DNA from 4 places in the Citricoccus parietis genome. Region 4 is predicted to be linked to each of the others. Evidence: riboswitches for the same ligand, from Rfam matches in the RefSeq annotation. Region 4 holds a riboswitch; each other region holds the start of a gene.
The links. A riboswitch is a leader RNA that binds a small molecule or an ion and turns the genes downstream of it on or off. The one in region 4 is predicted to bind S-adenosylmethionine.
Positions count from the first base shown of each region.

Region 1: it holds a riboswitch for S-adenosylmethionine, as region 4 does, so the genes downstream of both, ACFFIO_RS04575 (acyl-CoA dehydrogenase family protein) here and ACFFIO_RS13810 (acyl-CoA dehydrogenase family protein) in region 4, are expected to answer to the same signal.
Region 2: it holds a riboswitch for S-adenosylmethionine, as region 4 does, so the genes downstream of both, ACFFIO_RS10315 (O-acetylhomoserine aminocarboxypropyltransferase/cysteine synthase family protein) here and ACFFIO_RS13810 (acyl-CoA dehydrogenase family protein) in region 4, are expected to answer to the same signal.
Region 3: it holds a riboswitch for S-adenosylmethionine, as region 4 does, so the genes downstream of both, ACFFIO_RS16550 (flavin reductase family protein) here and ACFFIO_RS13810 (acyl-CoA dehydrogenase family protein) in region 4, are expected to answer to the same signal.

Region 1 covers NZ_JBHLWH010000013.1:126,047-131,581, reverse strand. The annotation lists gene ACFFIO_RS04595 (queuosine precursor transporter) at 38-736, shown strand; gene ACFFIO_RS04590 (MmcQ/YjbR family DNA-binding protein) at 783-1,232, shown strand; gene ACFFIO_RS04585 (formate/nitrite transporter family protein) at 1,371-2,216, shown strand; gene cynS (cyanase) at 2,219-2,668, shown strand; SAM riboswitch class IV at 2,833-2,947, shown strand; gene ACFFIO_RS04575 (acyl-CoA dehydrogenase family protein) at 3,040-4,413, shown strand; gene ACFFIO_RS04570 (acyl-CoA dehydrogenase family protein) at 4,410-5,535, shown strand, end outside.
Region 2 covers NZ_JBHLWH010000027.1:264,412-269,946, forward strand. The annotation lists gene ACFFIO_RS10305 (DUF2231 domain-containing protein) at 1-338, shown strand, start outside; gene metX (homoserine O-acetyltransferase MetX) at 343-1,464, opposite strand; gene ACFFIO_RS10315 (O-acetylhomoserine aminocarboxypropyltransferase/cysteine synthase family protein) at 1,481-2,857, opposite strand; SAM riboswitch class IV at 2,939-3,053, opposite strand; gene ACFFIO_RS10320 (VOC family protein) at 3,257-3,913, shown strand; gene ACFFIO_RS10325 (CPBP family intramembrane glutamic endopeptidase) at 3,944-4,855, opposite strand; gene ACFFIO_RS10330 (phosphotransferase) at 4,946-5,535, shown strand, end outside.
Region 3 covers NZ_JBHLWH010000047.1:79,610-85,144, forward strand. The annotation lists gene ACFFIO_RS16535 (zinc-binding dehydrogenase) at 1-259, shown strand, start outside; gene ACFFIO_RS16540 (mechanosensitive ion channel domain-containing protein) at 282-1,898, opposite strand; gene hisD (histidinol dehydrogenase) at 2,002-3,309, shown strand; SAM riboswitch class IV at 3,442-3,561, shown strand; gene ACFFIO_RS16550 (flavin reductase family protein) at 3,635-4,192, shown strand; gene ACFFIO_RS16555 (Hsp15 family ribosome-associated heat shock protein) at 4,257-4,733, shown strand; gene ACFFIO_RS16560 (cold-shock protein) at 4,994-5,197, shown strand; gene ACFFIO_RS16565 (aldo/keto reductase family protein) at 5,325-5,535, shown strand, end outside.
Region 4 covers NZ_JBHLWH010000039.1:157,717-163,251, forward strand. The annotation lists gene ACFFIO_RS13795 (hypothetical protein) at 1-78, shown strand, start outside; gene ACFFIO_RS13800 (BRCT domain-containing protein) at 135-863, opposite strand; partial or broken gene ACFFIO_RS13805 (3'-5' exonuclease) at 936-1,364, opposite strand; SAM riboswitch class I at 1,556-1,650, shown strand; gene ACFFIO_RS13810 (acyl-CoA dehydrogenase family protein) at 1,760-3,067, shown strand; gene ACFFIO_RS13815 (MFS transporter) at 3,067-4,497, shown strand; gene ACFFIO_RS13820 (LLM class flavin-dependent oxidoreductase) at 4,494-5,535, shown strand, end outside.

The DNA of each region.
Region 1 (5,535 bases), on a different contig from region 4:
GCGGAGGCCTCGGCGAACCACCGCCCAAGGACCCCACGTGAACTCTTCCGCACCTGCCCCTCAGCACGCCCCCGCCCGTTTCGCCCCCACCGGCACCGGCCTCTATGCCATCTTCACGGCGGTCATGGCCGTCGTGCTGATCCTGTCCAACCTCGGAGCCTCCAAGGGCGTGACCTTCGGGCCCATCGTCACGGACGGCGGGTTCTTCCTCTTCCCGTTGGCGTACATCATCGGGGACGTGGTCTCCGAGGTCTACGGATTCAAGGCCTCCCGGCGCGCCATCGTCACCACGTTCGCCCTCTCGGTCTTCTCCGCGCTCTGCTTCTGGGTCATCATCGCCCTGCCCGGCGCCGAGTGGTACGACGGCGAGGACGCGCTCGTCCGCACCCTGGCGCCCGTGCCCCTGATCGTGCTCGCCTCCCTGCTTGGCTTCCTCATCGGCCAGCTCGCCAACTCCTGGCTCATGGTCCGCCTCAAGCGCCGCTCCGGCGAACGCCTGCTCTTCGGCCGGCTGGCGGCCTCCACCCTGGTCGGCGAGTTCCTGGACACCCTCGTGTTCTGCTCCATCGCCGCCGGCGTCATCGGCATCACGGACCTGCCGACGTTCCTCAACTATGTGCTGGTGGGCTTCGTGTTCAAGTCCGTCGTCGAGATCGTCCTGTCCCCGGTGACCATGTGGGTCATCGGCCGGGTCAAGAAGGCCGAGCCGGCCTACGCCGCGGTTCCCGGGGCCTAGGGGGCCGAGACTTCACGCGGCCTCGATCACCGGGGAAACTGGGCCGATGGCCCACCCGCAGATGTACGACGACGGCGACCGCCACTTCCAGCGCGTCCGCGCCTTGGCCTTGGCCCTCCCGGCGGCGGACATGAAGGTCTCCCACGGGAGGCCGGCGTTCTTCACCCAGAAGGTCTTCGCCTACTACGGGGCCTCGGTCAAGGACACGGGCAGCGCCCAGGAACGATCCGGTTCGACCGCCGCCGGGGACGCCTACGTCCAGCACCCGCAGGCGGTGGTGATCAGACCCGAGGAGGCCGACGTCTCGTTCCTGGAGCAGGATCCACGGGCCTTCCGCCCGGCCTATCTGGGGCCCGCGGGCTGGTTCGGCATCGACCTGGACGGACTCGATCCGGCCCAGGACGAAGGATGGGATGAGATCGCCGAGTGGCTCGAGACGAGCTACCGGCTCACCGCAGCGGTGAAGCTGGTCAGGGAGCTTCCTCGCCGGGATTGAGCGCAGGGGCATCTCACCGCATCCCGCCGGGGGAGTGAGGGAGATTTCGCGGCCCCGTGCAGGGACGGAAACACCGCAGAAACGCACTCTTCCTAGGTTGGGGGTATGCCCGGCCCCTCGCCCTTGGAGTGATGTCACATGTCCTATGTCAGCCCGCCAGACTTCGTGAAGCACATGGTGGACGCTGGTGAGTCCAAGGTCTTCATGTCCACCCGGGACACCCTGATCCGCTCGTTCATGGCCGGTGCCATCCTGGCCCTCGCCGCCGCGTTCGCCATCACCGTCACCGTGCAGACCGGCAACGCACTCGTGGGTGCGTTGCTGTTCCCGGTCGGCTTCATCCTGATCTACCTGCTCGGATTCGACCTGCTCACCGGTGTCTTCACCCTGGTCCCGCTGGCGTGGATCGACAAGAGGCCCGGCGTGACCATCGGCGGTCTGCTGCGCAACTGGGGCCTGGTCTTCGTCGGCAACTTCGCCGGAGCATTCCTCGTGGCCATCATGATGGTGGTGACCATGACCTACGGCTTCCAGACCCCGCCGAACGAGGTGGCCCAGCAGATCGGCTCGATCGGCGAGGGGAGGACGGTGGGGTACGCCGAATACGGAGCGGGCGGCATGCTGACCCTCTTCATCCGTGGCGTGCTCTGCAACTGGATGGTCTCGACCGGTGTGGTCGCCGCCTTCCTGGCCAAGGACGTCGTGGGCAAGGCACTGATCATGTGGATGCCGGTCATGCTCTTCTTCTACATGGGATTCGAGCACTCCATCGTCAACATGTTCCTCTTCCCGGCCGGACTCATGCTGGGCGGTGAGTTCTCCATCATGGACTACCTCGTCTGGAACGAGATCCCCACCGTGCTCGGCAACCTCGTGGGTGGCCTCTCCTTCGTGGGCCTGACCCTCTACGCCACCCACTACCGCACGGGGGCTAAGCGTCAGCCGAAGCTGCCGACCCTGTCCGACCACGTCGTGAGCCGCTGACCATGGACCCGATCATGCCCAAGGCGCACGCTGCCGATCTCGTCGACGCGGCCCGCATCCGTGCCGGCCTCACCTGGGCGGACCTCGCCGGCGCCCTCGGCGCCGCCCCGGTGTGGACCACGGCCGCGCTGCTGGGACAGCACCCGATGACCGCAGCCCAGGCCGGCGTCGTCGTCGAGATGCTCGGTCTGGGCGACGACGTGGCCGAGAGCCTGCAGCAGCAGCCGAACAGGGGCAGCGACCCGGCCGTGATGAACGATCCCACGATCTACCGGCTGATGGAGGCCATGTCGGTCTACGGGCCGGCGCTGAAGGCGTTGATCCACGAGGAGTTCGGGGACGGCATCATGAGCGCCATCAATTTCAAGGTCAACCTCGACCGCCGTGCCGATCCGGATGGCGACCGCGTGGTCATCACCTTGGACGGCAAGTTCCTGGACTACCGCTGGTGACCGGAATGTCCCGTCCGTCACCGGCCGTCACAGACCGTCATCTGGGGCGGCCTGCAGCCATCGGTGCGGCACATCGGCACGGAACCGGTCGCAGATGACGTCAGGCCGCTGAACATGACCCGAGGCTTGGCGGCCACGAGCTGACTGCCTAGGGTCGAGAACAGAATCACGAGATCCGGTGCTAAGCCCTGGCTGGCCGGACGGCAACCCTCTCACCGTAGTGGGGTGCTCCAGGTGATGATTCGGCCTCCGGGGACCACCGCGGGGCAAGTACGGCACCACCGTGAATGCGTGTCCCGGCCGCAGGGCCCCGATGACGCCGTGTTCCGGGCCAACGCCATTCCGGTGTGCCATGGCTGATGGGGACACCCATGACGGACACCACCCACCTCGAACACCGCTCCGCGCTGACCAGACTGCCCACCTTCGAGGAGCTGCGGGCAGCCATCGGCCCCTCGGGACCGACGGACGCCCAGCTCAGCGCGCACTTTGCGCCGGTCTTTGCGGCCATCGCGGCGGGATCGGCACAGCGCGAGCAGGATCACGAGCTGGCGTTCGCTGCCATTGAACATCTCCGCGGCGCGGGGTTCACCCGGGTGCGGCTCGGCCGCGACCACGGGGGCATCGGGGCGAGCCTGCCGCAACTGGCCGATCTGCTGGTGGATCTCGCCGCCGCCGACTCCAACCTGCCCCAGGCGCTGCACGGGCACTTCATGTTCACCGAGCAGCACGAGAACGAGTCCCAGGGCGCGGTCTCCGAGTGGTGGCTGGCCGGGGTGGCGGCCGGGAGGATCTTCGGCAACGCCCTGGTGGAGCTGCCGCCGTCCGCGGGCCGGCGCCCGGTGCACTGGATCGACGCCGACCTGGACACCGTGCAGTCGGCCGCCGCCACGGGCACCACGGAGGTGGCCCGCCTGACGGGTGACAAGTTCTACTCCACCGGGGCGATCTTCGCCGATTACCTGCTGGTCTCCGCGGTCCGGCCCGGGCTCGAGGAGGACGGCCCGGTCTTCGCGATCATCGACGCCCGTGATCCCGGCGTGCAGCGCATCGACGACTGGAACGGCTTCGGCCAGCGGCTCACCGCCTCCGGCACCACCACCCTGGACCACGTTCCCGTGCGGGCCCAGCGGACGCAGGAGTTCAACGTCCCCACGGGCGTGCTGGCCTACACCGTCCTGTGGATCGTGCTGGCGGCCACCCAGGCGGGGATCGGCAGCACCGCGCTGGCCGAGATCACCGCGTTCGTCCGCGGCCGGCGTCGCACCTATGACCACGCGACGGCGGAGACGCCGGCGGAGGACCCGCTGGTGCACCAGGTCATCGGTGCCGTGTCCGCCAAGGTGGGCTCGGCCCGGCACATCGTGCGGGGCGCCGCGGCCGTGGTGGAGGAGTCGTTCCTCCAGGTCCGGGGCCATACCGACCTGGAGGACCCGGTGGTGGTCCAGGCGCATGCCCGGGCCAACATCGCGCTGTCCGAGGCGTCGCTCGTGGTGTCCGATCTGATCCTGGAGGCCACCAACCAGATCTTCGAGTCCGGCGGGGCCTCGGCCACGGATGCCAGCCGGCAGCTGCACCAGCACTGGCTCAACGCCCGGACGATCGCCAGCCACACCCCGCTGATCTACCGCACCCAGGCCGTGGGCGACTACCGGATCAACGGCGCCATCCCGCCGTTCCATTCCACGGCCCGCAACTCCGCCGCCGCGGAGGCCGCCACCCCATCCACCACCGAAGGAGCATGATGACCACCACCACCGAGCGCGCCACCGCGCTCTCCACCGCCGCCTCCACCGGGACTGAATCGTCCGGTCAGGCCTACCGTGCCGTCCGGGAGCGGATGGCTCCGGTGTTCGCCGCCATCGCGGACAGTGCCGCCGAACGGGAGGCCGAGCACATCATCGACCGCGACGCCGTCCGGCGGCTGGCCGCGGCGGGGTTCACCTCTCTGCGGGTGCCGGTGGAGTACGGCGGTGCCGGACTCTCCTTCGCGGAGCAGGCACGGCTGATCGTGGAGCTGGCGGCGGCGGACTCGAACCTGGTCCAGGCCCTGCGTGCGCACCTGATCAACCAGGAGAACGTGCTGGGGCACCCGGATCCGGTGTTCCGGGACCGGTGGCTGCGCCGCCTCGGGGACGGGGCCGTGGTCGGCAACGCCGTCACGGAGATCAACAACGCCGTGGGGGAGGGGACCACCACGCTGGCCCAAGACTCCGAGGGCACCTGGCGGCTCAACGGCACCAAGTACTACTCCACCGGCACGCTCTACGCCGACTGGATCATCGTGGCGGCCGTGGACGCCCACGGTGAGGAGATCGCCGCCACGGTGTCCGTGAACGCCCCCGGGATCACGAGGCTGGACGACTGGGACGGCTTCGGCCAGCAACTCACCGCCTCCGGCACCACGGTGTTCGAGAACACGCCGGTCGAGGCCGAGGAGGTCTACGCCGGCGGCCTGGATGACGGCACCCGTGTTGCCACCGGCCAGGCCAGCTGGCAGTTCCTGCACCTCGCGGCGTTGACCGGCATCGCCGAGGCCATCGTGCGGGACGTCAGCGAGTACGTCCGCGGCCGGCGTCGGTCCTTCAGCCATGGGACCGCGGACCTGCCGCGGGACGACGCCCAGGTGCTGCAGGTGGTCGGTGAGCTCTCCTCCGCCGCGTTCGCCGCGCGGGCCGCCTTCGACTCCGTGGTCTCCGCGCTGGGCGGCATCCTCGAACGGGAGGCCTCCGGTGAGGCCCTGCCGGAGGAGGACGTCAACGCCCTCTACATCCGCGTCTACCAGGCCCAGCAGGTCATCGCGAAGAACGTCCTGGCCGCGGCCACCCACCTGTTCGAGGTGGGCGGCGCCTCGGCCCTGAGCCAGT
Region 2 (5,535 bases), on a different contig from region 4:
ACCTGGCCGGCGGGAAGCCGTCACGCCGCGGCGCCACGCTCCTGGTCTCGGCAGGGTTGCTGGCCGCGATTCCGACAGCCCTCGCCGGCGCTGCCGATTGGACGGAGACCGAAGGGACCGATTACCGGATCGGCGCGGTCCACTCGCTGGGAACGGATGCCGCCGTCTTCCTGTTCCTGGGGTCCCTCGTCGCCCGCCTCCGGGACCGTCACACCCTCGGGGTCGGACTGGCTGCGGCCGGCAACGCCGTCGCGGCATCTGCAGGATTCCTCGGCGGCCATCTGGCCCTGACACGGGGCATTGCGGGACGGGCCGGGCCGACTGAGCGCGGCGGGTGAGGACCTAGAGTCCGAGCACCCGCGTCATCTCCGCGGCCACCTGGTCCAGGTCCGTCAGGAACCCGTCATGACCGATCGGCGAATCGATCATGTGCACCGTGACGTCACCGGGCAGTTGGCGCGCGAGTTCCTGGGACTGGCCCGGGAAGTACAGGCGGTCGGACTCGACGGCGGCGATGAACGGTGTCACCCGGATGGAGCCGAGCACCTCTGCCTCCGGGCCCCGGCCGCGGGAGACGTCGTGGCTCATCAGGGCCTCGGTCAGGACCAGGTAGCTGTTGGCGTCGAAGCGCTTGACCAGCTTGGCCGCCTGGTAGTCCAGGTAGGACTCGACCTGATAGCGCCCCTGCCGCCGGACCGGCTCGCCGAACGGGTTCTCCTCGGGCTGCGCGGCGCGCCCGAAGCGGGCGACCATGTCCGGTTCGGACCGGTAGGTGATGTGCGCGATCTTGCGGGCGATGCCCAGGCCGCCGTCCGGCGTCGGGCCCGGATAGTAGTCCCCGCCGCGGAAGTTCGGGTCCAGGGTGATGGACTGCACCTGCGCCTGAGCGAAGGCGATCTGCTCGGCGGTCGAATGCGCGCCGCAGGCGATGACGGCCATGCCGGCCACGCGGTCGGGGTAGGTCGCGGCCCACTCCAGGGCGCGGGCGCCTCCCATGGAGCCGCCGATCACCGCCTGGAAGCGCACGATGCCCAGCGCGTCCGCCAACCGCGCCTCGGCGTGGACGGAATCGCGGATGGTGGTGAACGGGAAGCGGGAGCCCCAGGGATTGCCCTCCGGGTCCAGCGAGGACGGTCCGGTACTCCCGTAGCAACCGCCCAGGATGTTCGGGGCGATCACGAACCAGGTGTTGGTGTCGATGGCGCAGCCGGGGCCGACGACGCCCTCCCACCAGCCCTCCTCCGGACCACCGGAGGAGGCCGCCACGTGCGTGGACCCGGTCAGGGCATGCAGCACCAGCACGGCGTTCGACTTCTCGGCGTTGAGCCTGCCCCAGGTCTCGTAGGCGATCTCCGCCTCCGGCAGGTGCCCACCGGTCTCGAAGTCCAGGGCGCCGATGCGCTGGGTGTGCAGGCCGCCCTCGGGGAGGCCCGTGGAGGTCGGCTGGGGGGTGGTGGTGGTCATGCGAATACCTCCGGACCTAGGCGCTCACGTCAGCCGCGGCGAAGCCGTTGTCAAGATCGGCCAGGATGTCCTCGATGCTCTCCACGCCCACGGACAGGCGGACCAGGCCGGGGGTCACGCCGGCGGCACGCTGCTCCTCCTCGGTGAGCTGGGAGTGCGTGGTGGACGCCGGGTGGATGACGAGCGAGCGGACGTCACCGATGTTGGCCACGTGGTGGTGCAGCCGCAGTGCATCCACAAACCGGGCCCCGGCCTCACGGCCGCCGGCGATCTCGAAGGAGACGAAGCCGGCCGGGCCCTTGGGCAGGTACTGCTTGGCGCGCTCGTGCCACGGGCTGGAGGCCAGCCCCGGGAAGATGACCGTCTCGGCCAGGACGTGGTCCTCCAGGTACTCGGCCACCTGGCGGGCGTTGGCCACGTGGCGCTCCATGCGCAGGGACAGCGTCTCGAGCCCCAGGTTGAGGAGGAAGGCGTTGAAGGGGCTGATCGCACTGCCGTAGTCGCGCAGCAACTGGACCCGAGCCTTGAGCACGAAGGCCAGGTTGGCGCCGAGGATGCCGTCCACACCGAGGTCCCGGGCGAAGACGATCCCGTTGTAGCTCTCATCCGGGGTGTTGAAGCCCGGGAAGCGCTCCGGCTGGGCGGCGAAGTCGAAGGTGCCGCCGTCCACGATCACACCGCCCATGGCCGCGGCGTGGCCGCCGAGGTACTTGGTGGCGGAGTGGACCACGATGTCCGCGCCGTGCTCGATCGGACGCAGCAGGTACGGGGTGGCCAGGGTGTTGTCCACGATCAGCGGCACCCCGGCCCCGTGGGCGACGTCGGCGATGGCGCGGATGTCCAGCACGTCCCCGCGGGGGTTGCCGAGGGTCTCGCCGAACAGCGCCTTGGTGTTGTCCTGAATGGCGTTCTTCCACGCCTCCGGGCTGTCCGGATCCTGCACGAAGGTGGTGATGATGCCGATCTTGGCCAGGGTGTGCTTGAACAGGTTCTGCGTGCCGCCGTACAGCGAGGCCGACACGACGACGTGGTCCCCCGCACCGGCGAGGTTGAGGATGGAGAAGGTGGTGGCGGCCTGACCCGAGGCCAGCAACAGTGCCCCGACCCCGCCCTCCAGGGCGGCGATCTTGCCCTCCACGGCCTCCTGCGTGGGATTGCCGATGCGGGAGTAGATCGGGCCGAGGTCCTTCAACGCGAAGCGGTCCGCGGCGACCTCCGCGGAGGGGAAGTCGAACGAGTTCGACTGGATGATCGGCAGCACGGTGGCGCCGTAGGGGTTCTCCTCCGGGATACCGGCATGGACCTGGCGGGTCTCGAAGCCCCACTGGGCCGGATCGGCGGCGGCCTCGGTGTTCGGGGTGGCGTTCGGGGTGTTATTGGGGGTGTCAGTCACGTGACGGCTCCTGTCAGTCCAGGGCCACCTGCAGGGTGCCGGCGGGCACGGACATCGTCCAGCAACCCGACGCGGCGTGGTGGCCCGCGCTTGCCGGTGCCGGTTGGCACCTGCCTGGTCCTCACCCGGGGCACCCCACCGCGAGCTGGAGGGTTGCCGGCCAGCAAGCCGGGGCTTGATGCTGGCACTCATGACCTTCATCAAGTCTGCCAGATCGGCTCCGGGGATTCATCCCCGGCCACCAGGGAGCGTCGCAATGCGCCTCACGGTGGGGTTCGTGTGGCCATCGCCCTCACGAACTTCGGCCTCCAGCATCGGACGGCCGTGAGGCCTGTGACCTCGACCACATTTCAAGTGAGGTTAACCTAACCGGCCCGTGACTGAAGAAAGTGCGACGATATGGGCATGATGCGCCTGGATCACGTCTCGTACGCCGTTGGACCCCAAGAAGGACTCGCCGCCACGGTGGCCCGCCTCGCCGAAACGCTCGGCATCGAGCGCGTCAAGGGCGGTGTCCACCCGCGCTTCGGCACGCGCAATGCGATCTTCCCGCTGCGCAACCGCCAGTACCTCGAGGTGGTCGAGGTCCTGGACCACCCCTCCTCCGAGAAGGCTCCGTTCGGCCAGGCCGTGCGCGCCCGCTCCGAGATGGGCGGCGGCTGGATGGGCTGGTGTGTCACCGTGGACGACCTCGCCCCGTTCGAGGAGCGCCTGGAGCGCCAGTCCGTGCCCGGCAACCGCAAGTTCCCGGACGGCCGCGAACTCACGTGGCGCCAGATCGGCATCAAGGGCCTCATCGCCGACCCGCAGGTCCCGTACCTCTTGCGCTGGGATGAGGGCACCGAGGACCTGCACCCCTCGCAGGCCCACACACCCCAGGCCGAACTGTCCTCCATCACGATCGCCGGCTCCCGCGACCGCGTGCGCGGCTGGCTGGGCCTGGACGATTCAGAGGAGACGGTCGAGGACCTCAACGTGGTCTTCGAATCGCCCTCCGGCACCCCCGGCATCCTCGAGGTCACCTTCGAGACCCCCAAGGGCACCATCACCCTGTAGTTCCTTCAGGGTCAGGTGCCGCAGCCGGGGTCAGGTGCCGAACAGGCCCGCCGCCGCCAGCAACGGGTAGGCCACGAACCCGGCGGCATCCAGGAGGAAGTGCGCGATCACCAGCGGCATCACCCGCCGGTATCTCAGGTAGACCGCGCCGAACACCAGCCCCATGAGCAGGTTGCCGACCCCCGGGCCCACCCCCTGGTAGAGGTGGTAGGCGCCGCGCAGGACGGCGCAGCCCACCAGCACAGCCGCGGGATGCAGGGGAACGACGGCGCCGCTCGCCCAGGTGCGCAGCCCGCCCTCGCTGCCGGGCCGGCTCGGTTCGAGCCCGGCGCGCCGCTGCTGCAGGTAGCCGATCCGGTCGAAGAGCCACGCCACCACGATGATCTCCTCCAGCAGCCCGTGCCGCAGGGCGGAGAACAGCAGCACCGGGGTGGTCCACCAGTACTCGTTCAGCGCGCTGCCGACGATGGCCGTGGTGACGCCGGCGGCCCGTCCGGCCGCGTAGACCGCCAGGGTCCCGAGGCCGATCGCCAGGAACAGCCCGATTCCGAGGCCCACGTCCCTGCCCGGCCGGCGGAAGTCCAGGCCGAAGGTGCGGAACGGGTTGCGCCCCCGGATCCACACCAGGTGCAGCACCAACAGCACCGGAATCAGGGCGAAACCGATATCCAGCAGCTGGTACATCAGGTCGAAGTACTGCCGATCATCCAGCGCCGGGTTCAGGGTGGTGGTCTGCCCGGACAGGGGCGCCTGCGTCCACTTGTCGATGAGGTTGACGATCGCGTAGACCGCCGACTTCCCCAGGGACAGCGCCAGCACGATGGCGATCTCCCAGCGGACCATCCGGGCGGAGGGCGCCGCCAGGGCGTCGAACCCCTCTGACACTGCCGGACGGGTCGGCGGAGTCGGGACGTTCGGAGACGGCGAAGCTGGGGTGGTCACCGCCCCAGTGTAGGAGTGCCCGAGACCCCTGGCCTTCCGACCCCCTCGTCCCGCCACGGTCAGAGCCGGCCGCCGCGCTACCGTGGATCCATGGCCTCCGCACCGACTCCTGACGACGTCGCCGCCGCCTGCGCCGCGGCCGCCCGACCCTTGGCCTCTGCCCTCGCCGCTGACGACGGACTCGCTCGCCGGCTGTCCGAGGCGGACTGGCCTGCCGGCGTGATCGACGAGGGCGGACAGTTCCACCGGGTGCTCGTGCTGCCCGGAGTGGGCGCCGTGCGGATGACCCGCACCCACGAGGCCGCGGCACACCTCAGCGACCGCATGGCCACCCTGCAGATCCTCAGCACGACGGCGGCGCTCCCCTTCGCCGTGCCCGTGCCGCTGACCGAGGTGGTCGGGGAGGCGGACGGACTGCCGGCGGGGATGGCCGCCGTGGTGCAGGAGTACCTCCCGGGCGAGGCGCACCCACCGCACGCCGGCGAGGTGCCGGTGCTGCGCGAGCTGTGCCGGACGCTGGCGGGGATCGACACCGCTCCCCTGGCACCCCACCTCGGCCCGCCGTTCGCCTACCGTGGCCCCTGGACCGCGGAGAAGGTCGCTGCAGTGCAGTCGGTGCCGTCGATCCTGGCGGCGTCGCACGGGCCCGGCGTCTGGACCGACGGATCACCGGAAGCCCC
Region 3 (5,535 bases), on a different contig from region 4:
CGCCGTGCTGGCCGGCAGCGTTGCCCCCGTGGACGCGGTCGAGGTGGATCCTGAATGGATGGTGCGTGGGTGGCGCACCATCACCGGAGTCCACAACTACGAGCCACGCCACCTGCAGGAGGCGGTCGACTTCCTGGGAGCGGCCGGGCGTACCCTGCCCTGGGAGCATCTTCTGGACGGACCCATCGCCGCAGACCAGTTGGCAGCGGAGTTCCGCAGGACCGACGTGCAGCGGCTGCGCACTGTGGTGACCTTCTAGCCACCAGGGCCTCCTCCTCGGGCTAGAGCCGCCGAGTGCTCTCCTCGGGCTCCCGGCCCTCGGCGTCAGCCGTCTCGGGATCCACACCCTCAGAGTCAGCGGCTTCGGCGGACTTCTCCTTCCGTTCGGCGAAGGCCGCCTCGCCCGGGCCGGCGAACTCGCGGTTGCGTTCCACCGCGGTGATGGAACCGGTGAACACCGTGGAGTCGTCGCTGGACCGGGTCAGGGGCGTGGAGCCCGTGACGGCTGCGGTGGCCCCGGTGGTCGACTGCTGGCCCGTGACGGGATCGACCTGTGGCAAGGGGCTGGTGGGTGTCCGCGGCTGGCGGCCGGACGTACCAGCGGACGCGCCGCCGTCGTGGTCCTGTCCCGCCGGCACCCCCGTGCCGGACTCGCCTGCACCGGGGTTGACTGCCCCGGGTTCGGCGCCGACGGGCGCGAGGCTGGGCGCCTGCACGGGCGTCTCGGCGAAGCGCTGAGCGTAGATCGCCTCGGGGTGCTCGCTGCGCAGGAAGTTGACGAGGTCCTCCCGCACCAGGCAACGCAGGTCCCACAGGTCGCCGGCGTTGCGGGCGGAGACCGCCACCCAGAGCTTCACGGTCCCGCCCAGGGCCTCACTCACCTGGATGGTGCTGTCCTTGCCGTCCCAGAGCTCGGTGGACTCCAGCAGCGCCTTGAGGCGCTCTCGGGTGGCGTCCACCGGAACCCGCCAGTCCACGTCGATCTCCACGGTCCCGGACAGGGCGGACCCGGTGCGCGTCCAGTTCTCGAACGGCGTGGTGGTGAAGTGGCTGGAGGGGTAGATCACGCGGCGCCCGTCCCAGATCTTGACCACCACGTAGGAGAGGGTGATGTCCTCGATGGTGCCGTAGACCCCGTCCGCGGTCACCACGTCTCCCACGCGGATCGCATCGGTGAAGGCCAGCTGGATGCCGGCGAACACGTTGGTCAGGGTGGACTGCACGGCGAGGCCGGCCACCACGGAGATCACGCCGGCCGAGGCCAGCAGCCCGGCGCCCACGGCGCGGACCTGCGGGATGGTCAGCAGGATGATGGACACGGCGATGACGATGACGGCGGCCTGGATCACCCGCCGCAGCAGCACGGTCTGGGTGCGGATCTTGCGGTCACGGCGGTCATCCACGCCTTCCGAGGCGTACTTGCCGAGCAACCGCTCCTCGACGATCCGCACCACCCGCAGCGCCAGCCAGGCGAGGCAGCCGATGATGCCGGCCATCAGCAGGAAGTTCACGCCGTTGAACCAGGCGTAGGTGGAGGCGGTCAGCCCGAGGGCGATCCGCACCGCCAGCAGCACCGCCGCGACCGCCACCGGGACCCGGCACCGGGCGACCTGGTTGCGCAGCTGTGGCTTGCGGCGCAGCAGGGCGTTGACCAGCAGCCAGGCGACCACCAGTACGGCCAGCGCGAACGCCACGGAGATCGCCACCGTGGAGAGCATCCCCCAGAACGGTCCGAGCGAGTCGACGGCGCCTTCGGCCCCCTCGCGGACGCTGTCCTGCATGTTCTCCGGGGATCCGCTCGGCTCGGCCGTCGACTCGGAGTCCAGCCCCGCCCCGGACGCGAGGACGGTGGAGGGCGGAGCGGTGAACAGGTCGGTGAAGAAGGACGAACTCGGCATGGCCCCAGTCTGTCATCTGGTCCTCAGTCGTTCCTGAACGGGGGGAGAATGGACGCTGGACCACCGGAACCAGCCGATCCCTCGGAGCCTCAGGAGCCATCCCATGCTTGCCACCACGGACCTGCGCGGCCGCACCTACGATCCCGCCACGGTGCTCCCCCGCGCCGAGATCGACGTGGCCGCCGCCGTACCGAAGGTGATGCCGATCCTGGACCGCGTGCGTACCGAGGGGGCCCGGGCCGTGCTGGATCTCGGGGAGCAGTTCGACGGGATCCGGCCGCCGTCGTTGGCGGTGCCGGCCGAGAAGCTCACCGAGGCGCTCGAGTCGCTGGACCCGGAGGTCCGCTCCGCCCTCGAGGAGTCCATCGACCGCGCCCGGAAGGTGCACGCCGCCCAGGTCCCCGCGGGGTCCGAGGTGGAGCTCGGGGAGGGGGCCGTCGTCGAGAACCGCTGGGTCCCGGTGAACCGCGTGGGCCTCTACGTTCCGGGCGGTCGTGCCGTCTACCCCTCCTCCGTGGTCATGAACGTCGTCCCGGCCCAGGTCGCCGGCGTCGCCTCCCTCGCGGTCGCCTCCCCGCCGCAGAAGGACTTCGGCGGCCTGCCGCACCCCGTCATCCTCGCGGCCTGCGCCCTGCTCGGCGTGGACGAGGTCTACGCCGCGGGCGGCGCCCAGGCGGTGGCCATGTTCGCCTACGGGGTGGCGGACGACGACGGCGCCCGAGTGTGTGCCCCCGTCGACATGGTCACGGGGCCGGGCAACATCTTCGTGGCCGCCGCCAAGCGCGCCCTGCTCGGCACCATCGGCATCGATGCGGAGGCCGGGCCGACCGAGATCGCCGTGCTGGCCGACGGCACCGCCGACGCCCGGTGGGTCGCCGCCGACCTCATCAGCCAGGCCGAGCACGATCCCATGGCCGGCTCCGTGCTCATCACCACCTCACCCGAGCTGGCCCGCGACGTGGCGGCCGAGATCGAGAGGCAGGTGCCGGGAAGTCTCCACGAGGAGCAGATCCGCCAGGCCCTGGGCGGCCCGCAGTCCGGGATCCTGCTCGTGGGGACCCTGGACGAGGCGCTGGCCGTGGCCGACGCCTACGCCGCCGAGCACCTCGAGGTCCACACCGTGAACCCCCTGCAGACGGCCCGCCGGGTGACCAATGCCGGCGCCGTGTTCGTGGGCCCGCATTCGCCCGTGCCGCTGGGCGACTACTCCTCCGGCTCCAACCACGTGCTGCCCACCGGCGGCTCCGCCCGCTACTCCTCCGGGCTGAACACGGTGAGCTTCCTGCGCCTGCAACAGCTCATCCGCTACACGGAGACGGGGCTGAAGGAACTGGACACCAAGATCTCCTCCCTGTCCACGGCGGAGGGGCTGCCGGCCCACGGTGAGGCCGTCTCCCTGCGATTCCGCTGACCTGCTGCCTGATCCTCCGCGACTGCTGCGCCCCGGGTGCGGGGCGGGGCGGGGGCGGGCGAAGGTCACGGGGGTTCATAGTCTGAGAAACCCTTTGACCGCTCCGGAAGTCCGTCGTTAGTCTGGACCCAGAATCACGAGTTCCCGCTGTTACAGCCCTGGCTTGCGGGACGGCAACCCTCTTCACGCAGTAGTGGGGTGCTCCAGGTGAGGATTCGGCCTACCGGATGCCCCGGCAGGCAAGTACCGCGTTTCTGCTGGTGCCGATCGGGACGTTCCCGTGGCGTGCCGCCGTGCAGATGCGCCTTCGGACGGAGGACCCACCATGACCGCCCTGGCTACCCACGACCTGCAGCAGACCCCCGAGCTCCACACTGACCTCGACCGAGATCTGTCCACGCCGACTCTTCGCTCGGCCTTCTCCCACTTCCCCTCCGGCGTGGCGGCGCTCGCCGGCGTCGCCAACGGTGCGAAGGAGGGCCTCGTGGCCTCCTCCTTCACCGTCGGGGTCTCCCTGGAGCCGGCGCTGGTCTCCTTCGCCGTACAGAACACCTCCCGCACCTGGCCCCGGCTGAAGCAGGCCGAGCGGATCGGGATCTCCATCCTCGGCGAGGACCACACCGACGTCTGCCGTCAGCTCGCCTCCAAGGAGGGGGACCGCTTCGCCGGCCTGGACATCCGGTCCACGGATGAGGGCGCGATCTTCCTGGACGGCGCCGCCCTGTGGCTGGACACCACCGTCTACTCCGAGCTGCCCGCCGGTGACCACACCATGGTCCTGCTCGAGGTGCACGGCGTGCACGACCACTCCGCAGAGCACGAGCCGATCGTGTTCCACCGCTCGGCCTTCCGCAATCTGCGCACCGCCGAGGGCAACCAGTAGCCTCACGTCCTTCCTCACAGCGTTCCTCGGGGCCGGCGTCCGGTCCGGAGGTAGGATGTCCGGCATGCCTTCCGCCACCCCGTCCGCGCGGCGTCCAGGTTCGGGCGCAGGCGTGAGCACGACGCCGGCCGGCTCGGTCCGCTTGGATGCCTGGCTCTGGGGCGTGCGCATGTACAAGACCCGTTCGGCCGCCACCACGGCGTGCCGGGCCGGTCACGTCCGCCTCAACGGGCAGCCGGCCAAGGCCGCCCAACCGGTCAAGCCGGGCGACACCATCCGGTTGCGCCTGCCCGGACGTGAGCGGATCCTCGAGGTCACCGGCCTGGTGGCCAAGCGGGTCGGCGCTCCGGAGGCGGTACGCCACTACCTCGATCACTCCCCGGAACCCGTGCCCCGGGAACTGCTGGCCGTGCCCCGCCGAGACCGGGGTGCAGGCCGGCCCACCAAGCGAGACCGGCGCCAGCTGGACCGGCTCCGCGGCCGTGCCGCCACTGAGTCTGACGCAGAGCCCGGCCTCGATCGCGGCCTCGATCTCGAGTGAACTCTTGAGTGAGCTGCCGGACCGACGATGGACTCAGATGAACACCGGGAAAAGAATGCCCACAGCGGAAATTGAGGGCTTCTGTTCCGCGGTTTCTCCCGTATTATGTGACGCAGAAGTAGTAGTAGCAGTAAGTCCGTCACCACTGCGGACCGGTTGGCCCTCGGGCCGCTCGGGGCGTTGTAGGAAGCGGTTTCGCACACGCCGCTTCGCCCCCGTTGGAAGACCGACGGGTTTACAACCTCAGGAAAGGGCCCATCATGGCTACCGGTACCGTCAAGTGGTTCAACGCAGAGAAGGGCTACGGCTTCATCTCCCCGGACGACCAGTCCGCTGACATCTTCGTTCACTTCTCCGCCATCGAGGGCAATGGCTTCCGCGAACTGCAGGAAGACCAGAAGGTCGAGTTCGAGTCCCAGCAGGGCCCCAAGGGCATGCAGGCTGCTGCAGTCCGCCCGCTCTGATCGAGCTCGCCTGAATCCTTCAGGCTCCTGAACGGCCACCCTCCCCTCGGGGACGGTGGCCGTTCTGCTGTGACCAACGCGCCATGTCAGCACACCACTGGAGCGGAATCCGGTCTAGGGTACAACCATGAAATTTCGTTACCTGGGCCACAGCGGGCTCAAGATCTCAGAGATCATCTACGGCAACTGGCTCACCCACGGCTCTCAGGTCGAGAACGAGACGGCCCATGCCTGCGTCAAGGAGGCCCTGGCACAGGGCATCACCAGTTTCGACACGGCGGACGCCTACGCGAACACCAAGGCGGAGAGCGTCCTGGGTGAGGCCCTGAAGAGCGAAC
Region 4 (5,535 bases):
TCCGCCGTGGGTGCCCAGGCCGACGAGTTCCACCTCCGGTTTCCTGCGCCAGAGGAGTTGCTCCTCAACGAGGGCTGAGAACTCCGCAGGCTCCGACACGTCAGCCGGATTCTCGGCGGTCTGACAAGCCATGTCTAGCTGGTCAGCACGCTCTTCCACAGGTAGTCCTCGCCGACGACGGGAATGCCGTAGTCCCGGGCTTTCCTTGCCTTTCCCGAGATGCTGTCAGGATCGGCGGCCACCACCAGTTTCACAGCCTTGGTCACCCCCGGATGGGGAACGTAACCCTGGGCGCGTAGCCTGTCCTCGATGGACGATCGAGGCACGCTCATGTCCCCCGTGAGAACCACTTTGTCACCCGGTCCGAGGAGAGGGGTGGCCATGGCCGGATTCGCGGAAGCCTGGGAATCGCGGGGAGTGCGAGCCTGGTCGACGGCTTCGGCGGGGATGTCCAGCATGGAGGCGACAAGCTGGAGATCAGCGATCTCGAGGTCGGTGAGGACACCATCGCGCCAGGCCGCGTGCACCAGCTCCTCGAAGTACTGACGGTGGAGTTCGCTCGCCTGTCGGCGGCTGATACCGATCTCGTTGGCCGTGGTGATCAACTGCTCTTCCTCATGTGCAGACAGATAGCGGTCCACCAAGGCGCGGTCGACCAGAGCCAGATACTCATCATGTTCGGACGGCCCCGTGAACTCTGGCAGGCGGATGACGATGCGTTCCAGGAAGTGTTCACGATTGCCGTCTGGAGCTCCGCGCAGAACCGGGGCGATGAACGCTGTGGGGGCGGATTCCCCTCGCACCCTGGCAGCCGTCTGCGTGGACGGCGCATTCCAGTCCTCGCGCTCCGGGTCGATCTCCATGTACCGGGACAGCAGGATTGCCGTAGCCTCGGCGTCCCCTGCCGCCGAGTGCGCACCGACAAGATCGATGCTGAAGGAGTCACAGCAATCCCGCAGGGACCGCCCGACTCCGGGGAGATACTCGTGAGACAGCCGCATCGTGCAGAGCCCACTGGGAAGGAAGTGTGTGGGCAGCGGCTTCCCGAGTCGGCCGAATTCGGCGTCAAGGAAGCGGGCGTCGAAGCCGAGGTTATGGGCCACGATGATGGTGCCGGAGAGACGCCACTGCAGCTCATCCGCGATGTCCGCGAAGGTGGGGGCACGCAGGACATCCCGGGCGCGAATGCCGTGGAGCGACTGTTTGCCGAGATCACGTTCTGGATTGACGAGGGTCTCCCACCGGTCGTGGACTTGCCCGTCGCGGTCCATGGTCACTATGGCGATTTCGGCGATCCGATCATGTCCGCCGGGGAACAAGCCAGTGGTTTCGGTGTCGACCACCGCAAACAAGTCAACGCTCATGGTTCTCTTTTCTCCTCAGTGCCCCTCTGCCATGAGATTACTGTGCAGTTTGGCAATTGGAAGGGGCACGTGGCGACAGTGCGCGAGAATGCCGGACCATTCCCTTTCGACTTGTACGGAACAGCGATTGTGTGAAGCGACGTGACGCCAGACACAGCACTGGAGCGCTGATGTCCGTTAACGTGGGCGGGTAACCATCCAGAGCGGCCGAGAGACCTGGCTCGTCGACGCCGCAGCAACCCGTGGGGATTCCCCAGCCGGGTGCTACCGCCAGGACCGATGGAGATCCCACGGCTGAAGCGGTTCCGGTTCCCTGAACGATGCCGCGTCGAATGACCCGGCACGGTCTGGACCCCGCCACGGGAATCCTTCGGTGAGACCGAGAGGACCACCGAATGACCGCGACACCCCGCACCATCGCTGCCGTCCGGCCCGGCGCGAACCTCAGTGACGGCCTGCCCACGGACTATGCCGGTCTCAAGAGGCACTTCCAGCCGCTCTTCGAGGACATCGCGGCGGGGTCCCTGGCCCGGGAGTTGAACCGCGAGCTGCCCTTCGACGCCGTCCGGAGCCTGGACGAGGCCGGGTTCGGGACCCTGCGGGTCCCGGTGGCCCACGGTGGTCCGGAGGTCAGCCTCCAGGACTTCTTCCACCTGCTGATCGACCTGGCCGAGGCCGACTCCAACGTGGCCCACATCTACCGCTCGCACTACGGCTTCCTCGAGGCCCTGCGCTTCCAGCCGCGGGATGTCCAGGACGCCTGGTACCCGCTGGTCCTGGCGGGCGCCACGGTCGGCAACGCCTCCACGGAGAAGGGCGGCAACGCGCTGGGCGGTCTGAACACCACGCTGACCCCGACCGCCGGCGGCATGGAGCTCAACGGACAGAAGTTCTACGCCACCGCCTCCATCTTCTCCGACTACACGCGCGTCTCGGCCGCCCGTGCCGCCGCCGACGGCGGGCTGCTCGACGGCCGTCAGTTCGCCGTGGTGGCCACCGACGCCGAGGGAGTGGTTCTGGAGGATGACTGGGACGGCTTCGGGCAGAAGCTCACCGGCACCGGAACCGCGACCTTCACGAAGGTCACGGTCCCCGCCCATGGGGTGCTCGACCGGGTACCGGGGTCTGCCGAGGCCGTTCATGAGGCCGCCTTCTTCCAGCTCGTGCTGCTGGCGGTCCTGGCCGGGATCGCCCGCGCCTCCCGGCGGGATGCCGTGGCGACCATCGCCTCCCGCAAGCGCACCTTCAACACCGGGTCCGGCCTTCCGTTCCGCGAGGATCCGCTGATCCAGGAGGCCGCCGGCCGCATCGCCGGGAAGGCCTTCACCGCCGAGGCCACGGTGCTCCACGCCGCCCGCGCCCTGGATGACGGCATCGCCGCCGCCCAGGCTGTCGGAGCCGACCGTCCGGACTTCACCGGAGACGTCCCCGCCGAGCTCTACGGTTCCGAGCTGGCCATCGAACACGCCACCATCACGGTGCCCGAACTGGGCATCGGAGCCGCCCAGGACCTGTTCCTCACCGTGGGTGCCTCCGCCACCTCCACGAAGAAGGCCCTGGACCGCCACTGGCGCAACGCTCAGACCGTGGCCACGCACAACCCCATCGCCTTCCGGGCCCGGTCCCTGGGGGACTACTGGATCAACGGGACCCTGCCCGAGGGCCTCAACGCGATCGGTGATGCAAAGGGAGGCCAGGGCTGATGGGCGCCACGAACATCCTCTCCGGCAAGAAGCGGGTCCTGGCCTCCGCCTTCGCCGGCACCACCATCGAGTGGTACGACTTCTACCTCTACGGCACGGCCGCGGCGCTGATCTTCAACGTCCAGTTCTTCCCGATGGCCACCGAACTCGGCGGGATCGTCGCCTCCTTCGCCACCCTTGCCGTCGGGGTGATCGCCCGGCCGCTGGGCGGGATCATCGCCGGCCACCTGGGGGACCGGATCGGCCGCAAGGCGCTGCTGGTGGCGTCCCTGGTGCTGATGGGGGTGGCCTCCACCCTGATCGGGCTGATGCCCACCTTCGAGGTCATCGGCTGGTGGGCCGTCGTCGGGCTGGTGGTCCTGCGGATCCTCCAGGGCCTGTCCGCCGGGGCCGAATGGGGCGGTTCGGCGCTGCTGAGCGTGGAGCACGCGCCGGCACGGCACCGCGGCTTCTTCGGGTCCTTCACCCAGATCGGCTCCTCCGCCGGCATGCTGCTGGCCACCGGCGCGTTCTTCATCATGCAGAACATCATGAGCGCCGAGCAGTTCGCCGCCTTCGGCTGGCGCATCCCGTTCCTACTCTCCGCCCTGCTGGTGGCCGTGGGCCTGTGGATCCGGCTCGGCGTGGCCGATGCCCCGGAGTTCCTGGAGCACCGGGCCTCGGGCAACGTGTCCAAGGCGCCCCTCAAGGAGCTGCTGGTCCACCACCGGCGGCCGCTGCTGGTCACCATCGGCCTGCGGCTGGCCCAGAACGCCATCTACTACCTCGTCACGGTGTACATGCTGACCTACCTGAGGGACGTGCGCGGGGACAGTGCCTCAGGCGTGACCGCGGTGATGGTGGCCTCGGCCATCGGCCTGTTCTCCACGCCGTTCTGGGGCTGGCTGTCCGACCGGATCGGGCGCCGGCTCCTGTCCGCGGCCGCCTATGCCGCCATCGGGGTCTTCGGCTGGGTCCTCTTTGCCTTCCTCGACGCCGGCCCCCTTGCCTTCCTGCCCCTCGTGGTGATCCTGGGCATCAACCTCATCCATGACGCGATCTACGGGCCGCAGGCGGCCTGGTTCGCCGAGCAGTTTCCCGTCCACGTCCGGTACTCGGGCGTGAGCCTGGGCTATCAGGTCGGCACCGTCCTGGGCGGCGGGCTGATGCCGATGATCGCCGCCCTGCTGTTCGCCGCCGGCGGGGAGGCCCCGTGGCTGATCGCCGGCTACCTGACGGTGCTGTCCGTCATCTCCGTCGCCGCGGCGCTCGCGGCGAAGGACCCGGCCAGCCAGCAACGCGGCACGGAGCTCACGGACCTGCACGCCGTCCCGGTGGTGGGCGATCCCGCGCTGTCCCCCGAACACCAGGCCACAGCCGGCGCCACAGCAGGCGCCGCGACTGACCCCGATCGCCCCACTGGGAGAACCTCTGAAAGGACGACTGTATGACCCGCCCCCTCCTCCTGAACGCCTTCGACATGATGGTCCCGGTGCACCAGTCCCCGGGCCTGTGGAGGCACCCGGAGTCCGGGGTCTCCGGGTTCGACACCCTGGAGTACTGGACTGGAATGGCCCGCACCCTGGAACGGGGCGGGTTCGCCTCCCTTTTCCTGGCGGACATCCCCGGCGTGTACGACGTCTACCGGGACTCCACCGACGCCACGCTGCGCGGCGGCGTACAGGTTCCGCTGCTGGACCCGCTCGTGGTGGTGCCCGCCATGGCCGCCGTGACCGAGCGCCTCGGCTTCGGGATCACCGCATCCGTCACCTACGAGGCTCCGTACCTGCTGGCCCGCACCTTCGCCACCCTGGACCACCTGACCCGCGGCCGCATCGCGTGGAACGTGGTGACCTCCTATCAGGACTCGGCGGCCCGGAACCTCGGCATGGACCAGCAGATCCCGCATGACGAGCGCTACGACCGTGCGGACGAGTATCTGGAGGTGATGTACAAGCTCTTCGAGGGATCCTTCGAGGAGGGGGCCGTGGTGGCCGACCGGGAACGCGGCGTCTTCGTGGACCCGGAGAAGGTCCACCCCGTGGGCCACCGTGGCACGTTCTTCTCCGTGCCGGACCAAGCCCTCACCCATCCCGGCCCCCAGGGCACCCCCTTTCTGTTCCAGGCGGGGGCCTCGAAGCGCGGCCAGGACTTCGCCCTGGACCACGCCGAGGCCATCTTCCTGATCGGCAACACCACCTCCCTCGTCCGACAGTGGGTGGACGGCATCCGCGCCGGGCTGGCCGAGCGCGGGCGCGCCCGGGACGCCATCCGGATCTTCACCATGGCCACGGTGGTGGTCGCGGACACGGACGAGGAGGCGCAGGCCCGGTTCGATGGTTACCGGGAGTTCGTGGACATCGACGGCGCCCTGGCCCTGTTCGGCGGATGGACCGGCGTGGACCTGGACGGCTCGGATCCGGACGCCCCGCTGGAGTACATCAAGACCGAGGCGAACCAGTCGGCCCTCGCGGCCTTCACCAAGTTGT